Linked DNA regions of Zobellia nedashkovskayae. The protein of the gene in region 2 interacts with the protein of the main gene of each other region in a pairwise test. Links are inferred from orthologs where the notes say so. Each region holds a gene or a part of one and is shown on either strand. Other genes may lie near its edges. The genes, in order: IWB64_RS16570 and IWB64_RS13620.

Region 1 (7,926 bases), 740 kb from region 2 along the record:
CAACACCTTATTTAAAAGTATTTCGGCTGATTGTGAAGTTTTGACGACGGATGAGAACCCTAAATTATCTGACGGTGGTTTGTATCTTTTCGTAGCACAAGCTAATGATACATATCACTTCGTTAAAATACCTACAGACCTACATAACCGTTTCGTTCAAATTCCCGGGAATGGCCATTCGTTTATCTTTTTAGATGATGTGGTAAAAATGCACCTGAATCAATTATTACCAGAAGGAGCTATTGAAGGTAGTTACTCCATAAAGCTCTCTAGGGATGCTGAGTTGTATCTAGAAGACGATTTTGGGGACACACCGTTAGCTGATCAGATTTATGATGCATTGCATCAACGGAAGTCAGGCCAGCCTACACGGCTACTATATGATGCTAATATGCCGGAATCCTATAAAGAGATTATTAGAAAAACATTGGATATTGGTAATATCGACCTTTTTCCAGGAGGACGCTACCATAATCTTTCAGACTTTTTCGGTTTTGACAACCCTACTGACAATCCGGACTTAACATATAAAATTCAAGTTCCTTTGCCTCACCCTATTTTATCGAGAACAAAAGACTTTTTTGCTTCCATAAGAGAAAAGGACCAGCTAGTTCATTTTCCCTATCAGAGTTTTGATGCGGTAGAAAATTTTATCGTTGCAGCAGCAAAAGATGATAAGGTAAGGCACATTAAAATCTCATTGTATCGTATTGCAAAAGCATCGGTACTTACAGACGCTTTGCTTTTAGCACTGGAGAACGGCAAAAAGGTGACCATTTTTGTGGAAGCCAAAGCTCGTTTTGATGAGAAGAACAATATTGAATGGGGTAACATATTTCAAGATAAAGGAGCCAAAGTATTCTTTAGTATCCCTAATATTAAAGTCCATTCTAAAATCGCTTTAATAGAACGTACCGAAGCTGATTCCTTAAAACGATACGCTTATATAGGCACTGGCAATTTCAATGCAAAAACTTCAAGTATTTATTGCGACCACGGACTGTTTACCGCTAATCCTCAGGTTACTGCAGATTTACACCAAGTGTTTTCAACATTAGAACGTCATTTAATTATACCTAAGTTAAAACGGCTTTTAGTTTCACCTTTCAATACTAGGAATGTGTTCCTGCAATCTATTGAAAATGAAATAAAAAATAGTAAAAAAGGCCTTCCAGCGAAGGTTACAGCAAAGATGAACAGTTTGGAAGACAAGACCATGATCGATGCTTTGTACCGGGCTAGCGAAGCTGGTGTTCATGTGCGTCTAATCGTTCGTGGTTTCTCCTGCCTCATACCCAAGCCTGCCAGTGAGCTTCCTTCGGCCAGTGAACCTATACTGATTACAAGTATCGTTGATCGCTATTTGGAACATGGCCGCATATATTTATTTCATAATAATGGTGATGAGAAAATGTACATAGGTTCTGCAGATTGGATGACGCGAAACCTAGATAGGCGAATTGAAGTCTTGACACCAATTTTAGACTCGGATATATTTAATGAGTTAAACGATATTCTTAAACTACAATTAAACGATTCGGCAAAAGCCCGTGTACAGGATTCAGATGACTCGAATACATTGATCGACCTACAACAAGAAAATCCCATTCGCTCGCAATATGCTATTTATGAATATTTGAAGGCGAAAGATGAAAATGTTCTTTCCTAAAATAAATAAAATTTAGCAACAGAAAGACCTCATGGTACCCAGGTAAAGAGAGACAAGTTTCTTAAATTTACCGGAGTTCCCTATTGAAAAAAAAATTATGAAAAAAGTTAGAATAATTGGCGTTCCCGAACATTTCAATCTCCCTTGGCACATGGCTATTGAGGAAGGTGCTTTTGAAGAAAGAGGTATTGATTTGCAGTGGACAGAAGTTCCGGAAGGAACGGGTAGAATGTGTCAAATGCTTCAGGACGAAGAAACAGATTTAGCTATTATCCTAACCGAAGGTCTTGTTAAAAGTATTACTGAAGGGAATGCTGCTAAAATTGTTCAAGAATATATTTCAACACCATTACAATGGGGAATTCATGTAGGCGCCAAAAGCGAATTCAACTCCATAGCCGATCTAAAAGGTTCTAAAGCGGCAATTAGCCGATTAGGTAGCGGAAGTCACCTGATGGCCTTTGTAAACGCCCAGAATGAAGGATGGGCGACCGACTCACTTCAGTTTGAAATCATAAATAACCTAGATGGTGCGGTTACAGCTTTGACGGAAGGCACAGCCGACTATTTTATGTGGGAGTATTTTACAACGAAGCCCTTAGTAGATAAAGGTATTTTCCGGCGTTTGGGAGACTGCCCTACCCCTTGGCCCTGTTTTGTAGTTGCTGCTACTCAAAAATTCATTGATGAAGAAAAAAGCACCATAAACCATATTTTAGAGGTCATCAATAATTACACCTCCGAATTTAAACAAATACCCAGTATAGACCGTAGTTTGGCCAATAGGTACAGCCAACAATTAGAAGATATTAAAGAATGGCTAAAAATAACACAATGGAGCCAGAAGCAAATTCCGGAAGCTACGCTGACTAAAGTTCAGGATACTTTAAGGGAATTAGAGTTAATTAATAAATCTATTCCCCTATCCCAAATTTTAAATTGATTTAAATAGCAGCTAAGTTGAAATGACTTTGAATCAAATGCCTAAAAGTATCGTCAGATAAAGGTTTTTGAGAAAAATCGTCAATAAATTCATTGACTTCAGCTCTATCTTTATCTTCTTCGTTATCACTTGTAGTTACTAGTACTATGGTTATTTGCTCCTTCAATTCTTTTGGAACCGATTCTTCATATGCTTTCATGAACTCCCATCCGTCCATAATTGGCATTTTTAAATCAAGCATTACCATACAAGGCAATTCTAAATCTTTACCCATGATAAAATCAATACCTTCTTGACCATTTAGCACCGTATTAACTTGCAAATCTAAGTCTAGTTTGTTAATAAAAACTGAATGTAAAATGTTGTTTATCTCATCATCATCTATCAGTAATATAGAATTCAATCTCTCTAAATTTCTCATGGCTTTTTTTTGTTGGTTAATGGTCTTAATAGTGTTTAAACATATTGTTTGCTAAAATTAAAGAAATTTTAACTAAATAACTTAACCCTTAAGAGATTTATTGTTTATTTCTTAATTTTTTTGCAAAAAGTCATAAACCGCCTATTTCCAAAGCAATAGAAACTTTTTATAAACTCTATTTATCATTTTAATATTTTTCTAAAAATTAATATTGAAAAAAAAGTGAACTTTAAAAAACTGTGATGAAATTTTTACGGTTAGCATTCTAATATCAAGAATTAGACTTGTGGCTTAAAAAAACAGGGAAACTAAAGTTTAATTTATTCCTATTTAAAATAAAGTTAAACCAGTAAAAATATCACCATTTCTATTCGTAATCGTATTTTTAGTAAGCTTACTTATACACAGACCTCTTACGCTCCTAAAATAGAGATTTTGGTACGTAAAGTCAGGCTACCAATCAATAGGCTGTTGTCCTTTACTCTTTAAAATATCATTAACCTGGCTAAAATGCTTGTTTCCGAACCAGTAACCGCGGTTAGCACTTAGAGGAGAAGGGTGGCCTGTAGTCAAAATATGATGTTTGCTCTTGTCTATAAGTTTAGCTTTTTTTTTGGCAAATCCGCCCCAAAGTAGAAAAACGAGGTCCTCTTTTTCATCGGATAGCTTTTTTATTACCGCATCCGTAAAAGTCTCCCACCCCTTTTTCTGGTGACTTCCAGCTTCATGAGCACGAACGGTAAGCGTTGCATTTATAAGAAGTACCCCTTGATCGGCCCAACATTCTAGGTTTCCGCTTTCTGGATAAGGCCTCCCTAGATCAGTTTCAATCTCTTTAAATATATTTCTCAATGAAGGTGGGTGCGGAATTCCGTCTTTTACAGAGAAACAGAGTCCATTGGCCTGATTAGGTCCATGATACGGGTCCTGTCCAATAATAACTACTTTTGTTTTATCAAAAGGACTATGGTCAAAGGCCGCAAATATGTCCTTTTTTCTAGGGTAACAAGTATGCTGAGCGTATTCTTTTTTAACGAATTCAACCAGTTCCTGAAAATAAGGTTGTTCAAATTCTTCAGAAAGTTGCTTTAACCAGCTTTCATGTATTTGTACTGTCATATTTTATGCTCATTTTTGTATAGCAAGGGTAATTGCAAATAATCGATGTTCCATCCAAAGAAAACCTTCTTTAGAGAAGCTATTTTTCCATCGATTTCAAAATTACCTAAAATTTACAGTGTATTGGCTAAGAAAAGTCTGCTTTAAATATCGAGAAAAATGAAAAAGTGTGTTTTATCCCTATTGATGGTGTCGTTACTCTATAGCTGTATTCAAGAAAAAAAAGAAGTCAGTTCTATAAATCCTGAAAATTGGTCTAAACGAAAGATTGACATCAGCAGTAAAGATTCGCTAGAGTATGGTAAATCCTATTTATCCATATATTCTCAAATTTACAGCATGACGGAGCATAAAACGCACAACCTAACTGCTATGGCTAGTTTAAGAAACACAAGTGATAAAGATACCGTATACTTGACAAAAGCAGAATATTTTGATACTCACGGTAAACCGGTACGTACTTATTTTGACCACCCCATTTATTTAGCCCCAATGGAAACCACTGAAATAATTATTGATGAGGTTGACATTGAAGGTGGAACAGGTTCTAATTTCTTAATTGAATGGAAGGTGCCAAAAGGTTGTCCAGAACCATTATTTGAAGGAATAATGAACTCCACCATGTCTCAGCAAGGTCTTTCGTTTACCACACAAGCAAGACGTATTGAGTAATAGCCTGATTTTCTTGTCTGTTCAATGGATTTTAAATCTCGCTACCAATGCCTACCTTTGCCGTCGCAATTAAATAAGAATGGCAAATATTCACTCCAAGACAGTTCAAGACCTTGAATTCCCTACAGTTTTAAAGCAAGTTTCAGCTCGCTGCTCTACCGAATTAGGTAAAGAGCGTGCTTTGGAAATCGCTCCAATAGACGACAAGGAAGCGTTGGTTGAGGTTTTAGGGCAAACAGCAGAGTATCTGTCCTCTTTTATTAGTGAAAACCGAATACCTCCTCATGGTTTTGACGCCATAAACAAAGAGCTTCAACTGCTTAGAATAGAAAACACGACTCTGGAGGTTTCTAGTTTTAAAAAAATCGGAACCATTTGTACGACGGTGACCGCACATAAAAAATTTCTTAAAAAGTTTAAAGAATACTACCCCTTACTCTTTGAGGTTTCCAATAAAGTTGAGTTGAACACAGATATTCCGAAAGAAATTGATGTAGTTATTGACCGTTTTGGAGAAGTTAAGGACCGAGCTTCGAACAAGCTTTTTGATGTACGTCGCCAAATGAACCAAGTGAAAGGGAAAATTGGCCAGAGTTTTGCTTCGGCTTTAAATACCTACCACGGTTCTGATTATTTAGATGATATACGGGAGTCAGTCGTCGAAAACCGTAGGGTTTTGGCGGTCAAAGCCATGTACCGTAGAAAAATAAAGGGTACGGTAATGGGTACTTCCAAAACAGGAAGCATTGTTTATATTGAACCAGAAGCTACTTTAAAATATAGTCGGGAACTAAATAATCTTGAGTATGATGAAAAGGAAGAGATTCAGCGTATTCTGAACGAGCTTACGGACCAAATACGCCCTTTTGCTTGGTTATTAGCCGAATATCAAGACTTCCTTGCGCATATGGACATTACGGCCGCTAAGGCTTCTTATGCTAGGGACACGAACTCTTTACTACCTAAAATAAATGATGAAAAGCGACTCTATTTACGAAATGCTTTTCACCCATTGTTGTATTTAAGTAACAAATTACAGCGTACAGAAACCTACCCACAGACTATAGAGCTGCATTCTGAAAATAGGATTATAGTTATCAGCGGACCTAATGCCGGAGGTAAAAGTATCACCTTAAAAACAATTGGACTACTTCAAGTAATGCTTCAATCAGGGCTTCTAATTCCCGTTCATGAAAGGAGTTCCGTTTGTTTTTTTAGTACCATATTGACAGATATTGGTGACAATCAATCTATAGAAAATCACCTAAGTACCTACAGCTATCGTTTAAAGAATATGAAGAACTTTTTACGGATTTGCGATAACGAAACGCTCTTTCTTATTGATGAATTCGGAACAGGAAGTGACCCTGAACTAGGTGGTGCCCTAGCAGAGGCTTTCTTAGAGATTTTCTATGAACGAGGAGCGTATGGCGTTATCACAACACATTATGCCAATTTAAAAGCCTTGGCGGACGAGTTACCACATACGACTAATGCGAACATGGTTTTTAACAGCAAAACACTAGAACCTACATTTCAATTGGTCCTAGGAGAAGCTGGTAGTTCGTTTACTTTTGAGGTTGCCCAAAAGAACGGTATCCCCTACAGTTTAATTAACAAAGCAAAGAAAAAGGTGGAGCGGGGCAAAGTCCGTTTTGACGCTACCATAGCCAAACTTCAGAAAGAGCGCAGTAAAATGGCGCAAACAGGCACTAGACTTCAAGAGGAAGAGTCCAAAGCACGAGAAGAGGCTATGCGACTGGAGAAATTGAACGCCAAAGTAAAGAGCAAACTAGAGGACTATCAAGAATTGTACGACCATGACCAGCGCATGGTGCAGCTAGGAAATAAGATTGACAAGGCTGCAGACCGTTATTTTATAGATAACAAGAAACGACCGCTTGTTTCTGAGCTATTACGGATCGTAGAAACGGAAAACAGCAAGCGTAAAAAGAAAACGGCCAAAGAAGCTAAGGTAGAACGCACCAAAAAGGCGCAAGTAAAAGAGGAAGTTCAAAAAGAGGTAAAAGTAATTCGGGAGAAAAAGATAGTCGAAAAGAAAAAAGCGGTTATTAAAGAGAAGAATAAGCCACGGCCTATTTTTCAACTAGGAGATCGCGTCCGTATGCAAGACGGTAAAGCGGTTGGTACAATAGATAAGCTTGAAAAGAAAAAGGCAATAGTGAACTACGGCATCTTCACCACCAATGTTAGCGTTGACCAATTGGAGCTTGTGGAGCGGGTTAAGAAGTAAGTATCCCAAGAAAATTATCTCTATCAATAGCGATAAAAGGATTGTTTTTCTTGGATATATAAACACTTAACCTTTTTAGGCCTCTCGTAAATCTCTAATAAAATTTAGGTCTTCAATAAATACAGCATTAACTTTACACCGTGGAAAATTCAAAACAAATTATTCTTTTTGACGGTGTTTGCAACCTGTGCAACGGTGCTATTCAGTTTATCATTAAACATGATAAAAACGATGTTTTCCGATATGCTCCACTTCAAAGCGATTTAGGAAAGAAGCTGATTTCACAGCGGAATATTGACTCTTCAAGTATCGATTCCATAATTTTAATAGAACATGGTGTTGCTTATTACATTAAATCTGATGCCGCGCTAGAAATAGGAAAACAATTGAAAGGGTATAAAACAATTTCATCAATACTACATTGGATTCCCGTTAATATTCGTGATATCGTATACGATTTAATTGCGCGTAATCGTTACAAATGGTGGGGCAAAAAAGAGCAATGTATGATTCCTACACCTGAGCTCAAATCCAAGTTTTTAAGCTAAACTGTTTTATTTAGAAAGAAGAGCTATCTAACCCTTTTTATCTTTATAAATATTCATACCTCTGCGAAAGCTAGTACATTCCACCACTCATTATTTAAATCCTCATACTAAAGCTATGTTCTTATGAGATAGCCTTTTATGTATATGAACAAACCTAAATGAGCTAAATCATAGATTTTTACAACCAATTCAAAACGTATGTCAAAGGAAATAAGAAAAAGGGGATATAAAAAAAAGCGATACATAATTCCGCTAGGTATTATAGTGTTCCTAATTGTATTACGATTATTCATGCCGGTA
Region 2 (8,049 bases):
TGCAGTGGCCATTAGTTGCTGGTTTTAGCCATTCCTATAAATGCGTCTACTGTACGTGCTTCATCAGAAGATGAATACTCATCTTTGATTTTCTGAAAATATGCTAATGCCTTATCATTTTGTTTTAATTCTAGAGCAGTAACACCTGCTTTGTATAAGAATTTAGGAGCTGTATAGTTATTGCTACTATGAGCAATAGCTTTGTCATAATACCCTAAAGCATCTTCTGGCTGACCCAACTGCATAAAAGCATCACCAAGACCACCTTTTGCCAAAGCGCCAAGAATATCATCTTCTGAGCTAAAGTTTTCAAGATGAGAAATAGCCTCTTGATACTTCTGCATGTTCAAATACGCCATACCAGCAGAGTAGTTTGCTAAGTTAGCAGCTTTTGTACCACTATATTCACCTATAATATCTAGAAAACCATATTTTCCTTCGGCACCGTTCAAAGCAAGATTGAATAAAGAATCTTTTGCAGTTGGACTATTAAGTGCTTGATCAAAATATTGTTGAGGATAATACATTTCATTAGCAGCACTTGCCTCTTTTGGCTTTACTACAAATTGTGTGTATGCCAAATACCCAAGAACACCAACAGCTATAACACCAATGATACCTAGAATATAATTCTGGTTACCGGCTACCCAAGCTTCGGTTTTGGAGGCACTTTCGTCTAGTGTACTAAAAACTTCTGCAGTTGCGCTTTCTTGTTCTGTAATCTCTTGCTCTTCTGCTTTGTCTTTTGGTTTAAAACCCCGCTTCTTATATGTAGCCATTTTATAATTTTATTGGTCGCGCAAAAATAATGGTTTTATCCAAAACCGAAAGGGTATTTATTCGTTATTTTTGCGGTTTGTGAACCAAGTACCGTCAAAACTGGAATTATAGCGCATGTTTTTAAAGAAATTATCCCTCATCAACTACAAAAATTTTGACTCAAAGGATATTGAATTCGATAAAAAAATCAATTGTATGGTGGGTCCAAACGGTGTTGGGAAAACCAATATTTTAGATGCGGTGTACCACCTTTCCTTTGGTAAAAGCTATTTTAATCCCGTCTCTACACAGAACATAAGACACGATGAAGAATTCTTTGTAATTGATGGAGAGTTTCAAAAAGATGATCGCGAAGAAAGGATAGTTTGTAGCTTAAAACGTGGTGCAAAAAAAATCATTAAGCGTAACGGTAAAGCCTACGATCGGTTGTCTGATCATATAGGTTTGTTGCCTTTGGTGATAATTTCTCCTGCAGATCGTGACCTTATCATAGAGGGCAGCGACACAAGAAGAAAGTTTATAGACGGAGTTATTTCTCAATCTGATAAAAGCTATCTGCAAGACCTTATAAAATACAATAAGGTACTGGCGCAGAGAAATTCCCTTTTAAAATATTTTGCGATTAACCATACGTTCAATAAAGACACCCTAGCGGTTTATAACGAACAATTAAATGATTATGGAACCAAAATTTTTGATAAGCGATTAGCTTTTTTAGAGACTTTTATTCCTATTTTCAAAGAGCAATACATAGCTATATCCGGAGGACGGGAAGAAGTTTCGTTAAGTTATGACAGTAAGTTGCTTAATGACGATTTATTAACTCTTTTAGAGAGGTCCATTGAAAAAGATAGAGCCTTGCAATATACCTCGGTTGGGGTTCATAAAGATGATTTAGGTTTTGAAATTTCAGGTCATCCTATTAAAAAATTTGGTAGTCAGGGGCAGCAGAAATCGTTTCTTATTGCTTTAAAATTCGCCCAGTTTCAGTTTATAAAAGCTCGATCTAAAACAACACCTATTTTATTGCTGGATGATATTTTTGATAAATTAGATGAACATCGGGTGGCACATATCGTAGCTTTGGTGAACAATGAAAATTTTGGTCAAATTTTTATTAGCGATACCCATGCAGAACGCACAGAAGAAGTGGTAAAACAAATACACCAAACGTATAAATTGTTTAAATTATAGGAATAGATTTTTAAAAATGATGAAGAAGATATTTTTAATGGGGTTCATAGGTTTGTTTTTGGCATGCTCTTCTGGTATTTCAAAAGAGGATTTAAATAAACTTGATGGATATTGGGAAATTACGCAAGTAACCTTTCCTGACGGAAATATTAAAGAATATAAAGTGAATACTAGCATAGATTATATTTCTATGGATGGAGATGAGGGATACCGTAAAAAAATGCAGCCTAGGCTGGATGGGACTTATAGAACCTCAGATGATGCAGAAGCATTTGTAATTGTTGGAAAAGAGAACGATTTTTCAATTAACTATAAAACGGAGCTTAGTGAATGGTCTGAGAAGTTAGTGGAATTAGATGATACTACTTTCTCTGTGTTGAACGAAGAAGGAATTCGTTACGATTACAAAAGATTTGAACCTATTTCAATCCAAAAAGATGGCGAAGAGAAGAAATGAGAATTTGAATATGAGCCAAGCCCTGAATGAATTCATAAAGGAAAATAGGCTTCAGAAAGGTATGGATAAGGTAGATGCGCGTGAAGCATGGCGTAATCTAATGGGTAACGGCGTCAATAATTATACAACAGATATTGAGCTTAGGGGAGATACGCTTTTTGTAGCTTTATCATCTTCCGTACTTCGTGAAGAATTAAGCTTGGGGAAATCAAAAATAGTAAAGATGCTCAATGAAGATTTGGGCAAGGAATTGGTGCAAAAACTGGTATTAAGATAAAAGCCCGTAAACTTCAAATATTTGAAGTTTACGGGCTTTTTATAAAAGTATACTATCTTAGTAAATCTCTCTTCCAGAAAAATGGAAAGCACCTTCAATAGCTGCATTCTCATCACTATCTGATCCATGTACCGCATTTTCGGCGATATTTGAAGCAAATAATTTTCTAATAGTACCTTCAGCTGCTTCAGCAGGATTAGTTGCTCCAATCAATGCGCGAAAATCATCAACAGCATTGTCTTTTTCCAAGATAGCGGCAACAATAGGGCCACGGCTCATGAATTCTACCAATTCTCCGTAAAACGGACGTTCATTATGAACGGCATAGAACTCTTGCGCATCTCTTGTGCTAAGTTGTGTATATTTCATGGCGACGATCTTGAAGCCTGCGGAAGTTATTTTTTCCAGAATGCCACCAATGTGTCCGTTTTCAACCGCATCGGGTTTGATCATCGTAAATGTTCTGTTCGTAGTCATTGTAATAATTTTTTGCAAAAATACGCTTTATTCAACAATCGGCAACTTTTAATAGGTTTGATGTAATTCACCCATCACTTTTAAGTTGTTTCCGATCATTTGCATTTGCGCTTCTTTAGTTTTAAAATTGAATTTAATTAGTCCAAAACTTTTAGTAAAAACAACGTCGCCCACCCTGAACGGATTGGGCTCGCCATTGAATTTCGTGTAGGTATGTGTAAGGCCACTGCTTGTAAAATCTACTAAAGGGTAATCTACTCCAGCTATTTCGGTCTTAGAGAACTCAGAGATATGACGGTCTCCAGAGAGAACAATAACACCTTTTGCTTTGGAATCAACAATTAGTTTCTCCAGTTTATCTACTTCATGCGGGAAGTTGCCCCAGGTCTCAAACCCATGTTCATTAGATAGTATTTGAATACTGCTTACCAAGATATTAAAATCGGCTGTTGAATTTTTGAGTTCTTCGGTTAGCCAATTCCATTGCGTTGTACCAAGAATAGTACCCACACCATAGTCGTTAGGTATGGTACGTTTTTTAGTTTCCGTATCTATAGTAAGGTCAGTTCTAAAATACCGAGTGTCCAGTACCAATATTTTTATACTTCCTTTCGGTGTATTGTACGTATGCGCAGCGTATACACCTTCTTGAGTTCTTCGCGGGTCATTTTTGCCTACATCCATAAAATCTAAAAACTCTTGCTGACTTTCCTTCTTTTTGTCAAAATCAACACCGCCATCGTTCAGTCCGTAGTCGTGATCATCCCAAGTACCAATTACGGGTACTTCACTTTTAAGTTTTTGGTATCCTTCAACGGCATTTTGTTTGGCATACATAGTATGCAGGCGTTTCATATTGTCAGTATCGGCATAAATATTATCACCGCCCCAAACCCAAACATCCGGTTTTGTATTAAGAATATCGTCCCAAAGTAAATTGGTTTCATTTTGCTTATTGCAAGAGCCAAATGCCAAGGTAAAATCGGCTTTAGGGGTCGTGGCGATCATCTTGTCATTTGTAGTCCCTTCTACTTGGTTTTGCGTCTTACAGGCCGTAGCTATACATAATAAACAAATGGTGATATACTTATTAAACATATATTGGTTTTAAAATCTTACTACAAAAATAAGACTTTGCCTTAAAAGACTACGTTATTAAATTGTATCTTTGCACGCATGAATTTGGAGTCTATAAAAGCGGTTCAGCAACTACTTTCCCAACCGCAAAAAATTGTAATTGTACCGCATAAAAACCCTGATGGCGATGCCATTGGTTCAACTTTGGCACTTTGTCATTACCTTATTAATAGAGGGCAAGAAGCTGTAGTTGTAGCACCTAATGACTATCCTAAGTTTTTAAAATGGATGCCCGGAAACGAGAACATCTTAAATTTTGAAAAGCATAATAGTCAAGCTAAAGAAAAAATAGCTGAAGCTACGGTAGTTTTTACTTTAGACTTCAATCATTTGGGTAGAATAGGGCAGATGCAATCTGTTTTGGAGGACTTGACAGTGCCTTTTGTTATGATTGACCATCATCAAGCACCGTCGGACTACGCAGAGATTATGTACTCAGATGTGTTAATGAGTTCTACCTGCGAAATGGTATACAACTTCATTGAGTTTTTGGGAGATGTAGATAAAATAACGTCAGAAATGGCGGATTGCCTTTATACTGGAATCATGACAGATACGGGCTCTTTTAAGTTTAGATCCACTACGGGTAGAACGCATCGTATTATTGCTGATTTAATTGACAAAGGTGCTGAAAACACACAGATTCATCATAAAATTTATGATACGAATACGCCAGGAAGGTTGCATCTTTTGGGTTGTGCCCTTAAGAATATGGTTATTCACGATAAATACAGGACAGCTTATATTACGTTAAGTCAGGATGAGCTTGATATGTATAAGTATCAAAAAGGAGATACGGAAGGTTTCGTTAATTACGGACTTACCCTTGAAGGTATTATCTTTGCCGTTATTTTTATAGAGAATAAAGAAGAAGGGATTATAAAAATTTCTTTTAGATCCATAGGCGATTTCAACGTAAACGAATTTGCAAGAACCTATTTTGAAGGAGGCGGTCATAATAATGCTGCGGGAGGAAAAAGCGATAGATCACTCAAGGAAACCGCTGTTTATTTTGAATCACTTTTAGAAAATCATCAAGACCAATTACAGGCATGAGAATCTTAAGTCTTATTTTTTTAATAACCCTAGTTAGTTGTGGGGGACCGGAACCAAGAAGGCCCGTTGAAGTAAAATCAGGAAGCTTTTTTAAGCAATCGGTAAAACGGAGCAAAGAGCTTTTGGCTAAAGAAGAGAAATTATTGCAAGACTTGATGGCCAAAGATACGGTGCATGAGTATACGCATTCCGCCAGTGGGTCTTGGTTCTTCTATAATGTTAAGAATGAGTCGGCAGACTATACGGCACAGCCAGATGATTTGGTTATAATGAGTTATAATATTATCAGCCTAAAGAACGATACTATTTACAGTATGGATGATATTGGTACACTAACTTATAAGGTAGATAAACAGGATTTATTTCCTGGTTTGAGAAATAGTGTAAAAATGTTAAAAGAAGGTGAGACAGGCACTTTTCTGTTTCCTTCTTCTTTGGGGTATGGCTATCATGGCGATAATGATAAGATTGGAATAAATGTACCGTTTAAGGTTACTTTATCGGTGTTTAAAATTGAAAAAAATCAAGAATTAGTAGAGTAGAGCTTATCTAATAATTAATAAAAGTAAAATATAAACAAAGGTTTAAGACATGAAAAAAATCTATTACGTAATTACCCTAGTGGTTTTGCTAGCCAGTTGTAAAAGTCAGTATTCTGAGTTAGGAGATGGTCTTTTTGCAGATATCCATACTAGTAAAGGGGATATTATTATAAAGTTGGAATATGAGAAAACACCTGTTACGGTGGCAAACTTTATTTCATTGGCGGAAGGCGACAGTCCGTTTGTTACTGATAGCCTAAAAGAAAAGAAATTTTATGATGGTCTTATTTTTCATAGGGTTATTAAAGATTTTATGATTCAAGGAGGAGATCCAACAGGTACAGGTGCGGGAAACCCAGGATATAAATTTAAGGATGAGTTTAATGATTCTTTAGTACATGATAAAAAAGGAATCGTATCTATGGCCAATTCTGGAGTTGCTACTAACGGAAGTCAATTCTTTATCACGCATAAAGAAACCCCGTTTTTAAATGGGAGGCATACGGTATTTGGTCACGTAGTAGAAGGTATAGGTGTTGTTGATTCCATAGCAACTACAGAGACTTCTAAAGATGCAGCCTCACAGGACAAACCTTTAGTAGATGTTGTTATGAACAGTGTTGAGATTGTTCGTAATGGCAAAGCAGCTAAGAAATTTGATGCTGTACAGGTTATGACCGATTATTTTGCTGAGGAAGAAGCAAAAATAGCGGCATTTGAAAAGATGAAAACCGATTTTGTTGCAGCACTTGAAGGTGAAAAGGGAAAAGCTAAAGAATTACCTAGTGGTCTTAAAATATTAACATTGAAAGAAGGTGGCGGAGAAAAGCCGACTATTGGTGGTCAAGTACTTGTTTACTATGCGGGATATTTAGAAGATGGAACTTTATTTGATAGTAACTATGAAGATATTGCTACTAAATACAACAAATTTGATGAGAGAAGAAAGCAAGGTGGCGGTTATGAGCCTATTCCAATGATTTACAGCCCAGATGCTAGTTTAATTGCTGGTTTTAAAGAAGGTCTTTTGAATATGAAAATCGGGGATAAAGCTAGAATTTTTATTCCTTCGCATTTAGGTTACGGTCCTCAAGGTACTGGTCCAATACCACCTAGTGCAGATTTAGTATTTGATCTTGAAATAACTGGAGAGGTCGAGTAAAAAACCAACTTGTAAAATATAAACCCGCTTATTGCGGGTTTTTTTATGCCCAATAGTTTTAAAAATATATGATTATATTGAGAAAATTGGATGGGCAATTATTACCGAAAGAACTGGATAAAGGCTGAAAAATAATTCAAAAATATAGAAATATGAAACTACTTAAGTTTGTTTTTACATTCGTTTTTATTGTTTTTCTGGGATGTAGTTCAAAAGCGGAAGCTGTTCTTGAGACAGAGGAAACCTTAGAAGCTCAAAAGGAAGAAAAGGAAGAAAGTGAGGCTCCTGAATCAATAATTAATACAGCAGTGGAAGAATACGGACAGTTGCGCGTTGATGGAAAAAATATGGTTGATGAAAATGGAGACCCTGTACAATTGCGAGGAATGTCTTTATTCTGGAGCCAGTGGATGGGCGAATTCTACACCAAAGAAACCGTAAAATGGTTAAAGGACGATTGGAATATAACGGTTATTCGTGCTTCAATGGGTGTTGAGGATGATGGAGGATACCTTACCAATGCAGTTATTGAAAAAGCGAAGGTGTTTGAAGTGATAGATGCTGCAATTGAAGAAGGTATTTATGTTTTGGTAGATTGGCATAGTCATCATGCGGAAGACCATGTAGAGGACGCTAAATCGTTTTTTGCCGAAGTCGCTGAGAAATATGGAGACTATCCCAATATAATTTATGAAACGTATAATGAGCCATTAGATGTTTCATGGGAAGCTGTCTTAAAACCCTATCACGAAGCAGTTGTGGCTGAAATAAGAAAATACGACTCTGATAATATAGTGGTGTGTGGTACCCGTAATTGGTCTCAAGGCGTATCTGAAGTTATAGGGAATAAGTTAGCTGATTCCAATATTATGTACACATTACATTATTATGCATCAACCCACAAAGAAGATTTACGTACTGATGCACAAACAGCATTAGACAATGATGTGCCTTTGTTTGTAACCGA

The links.
Region 1: the proteins of IWB64_RS13620 (region 2) and IWB64_RS16570 interact in binary tests that used the Escherichia coli proteins (3 or more experiments, as listed by UniProt). The link is inferred for Zobellia nedashkovskayae from one-to-one orthologs.

The regions. Positions count from the first base shown.
Region 1 is NZ_JADDXR010000002.1:4,038,639-4,046,564, forward strand. Bases 2,320-5,067 are described here. They hold IWB64_RS16570 (uracil-DNA glycosylase), read right to left. Parts: upstream 4,153-5,067; coding sequence 3,487-4,152; downstream 2,320-3,486. Other genes in these bases: IWB64_RS16560 (substrate-binding domain-containing protein), read left to right, coding at 2,320-2,612; IWB64_RS16565 (response regulator), read right to left, coding at 2,614-3,033; IWB64_RS16575 (DUF3124 domain-containing protein), read left to right, coding at 4,312-4,824; IWB64_RS16580 (endonuclease MutS2), read left to right, coding at 4,904-5,067. In the rest of the region: ppk1 (polyphosphate kinase 1), read left to right, coding at 1-1,669; more of IWB64_RS16560, read left to right, coding at 1,767-2,319; more of IWB64_RS16580, read left to right, coding at 5,068-7,078; IWB64_RS16585 (thiol-disulfide oxidoreductase DCC family protein), read left to right, coding at 7,219-7,626; IWB64_RS16590 (DUF748 domain-containing protein), read left to right, coding at 7,825-7,926. UniProt on the Escherichia coli protein: Excises uracil residues from the DNA which can arise as a result of misincorporation of dUMP residues by DNA polymerase or due to deamination of cytosine.
Region 2 is NZ_JADDXR010000002.1:3,298,630-3,306,678, forward strand. Bases 1,476-4,346 are described here. They hold IWB64_RS13620 (nucleoside-diphosphate kinase), read right to left. Parts: upstream 3,186-4,346; coding sequence 2,766-3,185; downstream 1,476-2,765. Other genes in these bases: recF (DNA replication/repair protein RecF), read left to right, coding at 1,476-1,974; IWB64_RS13610 (hypothetical protein), read left to right, coding at 1,991-2,431; IWB64_RS13615 (DUF721 domain-containing protein), read left to right, coding at 2,412-2,708; IWB64_RS13625 (alkaline phosphatase D family protein), read right to left, coding at 3,234-4,283. Outside these bases: ribH (6,7-dimethyl-8-ribityllumazine synthase), read right to left, coding at 1-12; IWB64_RS13600 (tetratricopeptide repeat protein), read right to left, coding at 12-779; more of recF, read left to right, coding at 895-1,475; IWB64_RS13630 (DHH family phosphoesterase), read left to right, coding at 4,362-5,378; gliding motility-associated peptidyl-prolyl isomerase GldI, read left to right, coding at 5,375-5,920; IWB64_RS13640 (peptidylprolyl isomerase), read left to right, coding at 5,970-7,082; IWB64_RS13645 (glycoside hydrolase family 5 protein), read left to right, coding at 7,235-8,049. UniProt on the Escherichia coli protein: Major role in the synthesis of nucleoside triphosphates other than ATP. The ATP gamma phosphate is transferred to the NDP beta phosphate via a ping-pong mechanism, using a phosphorylated active-site intermediate.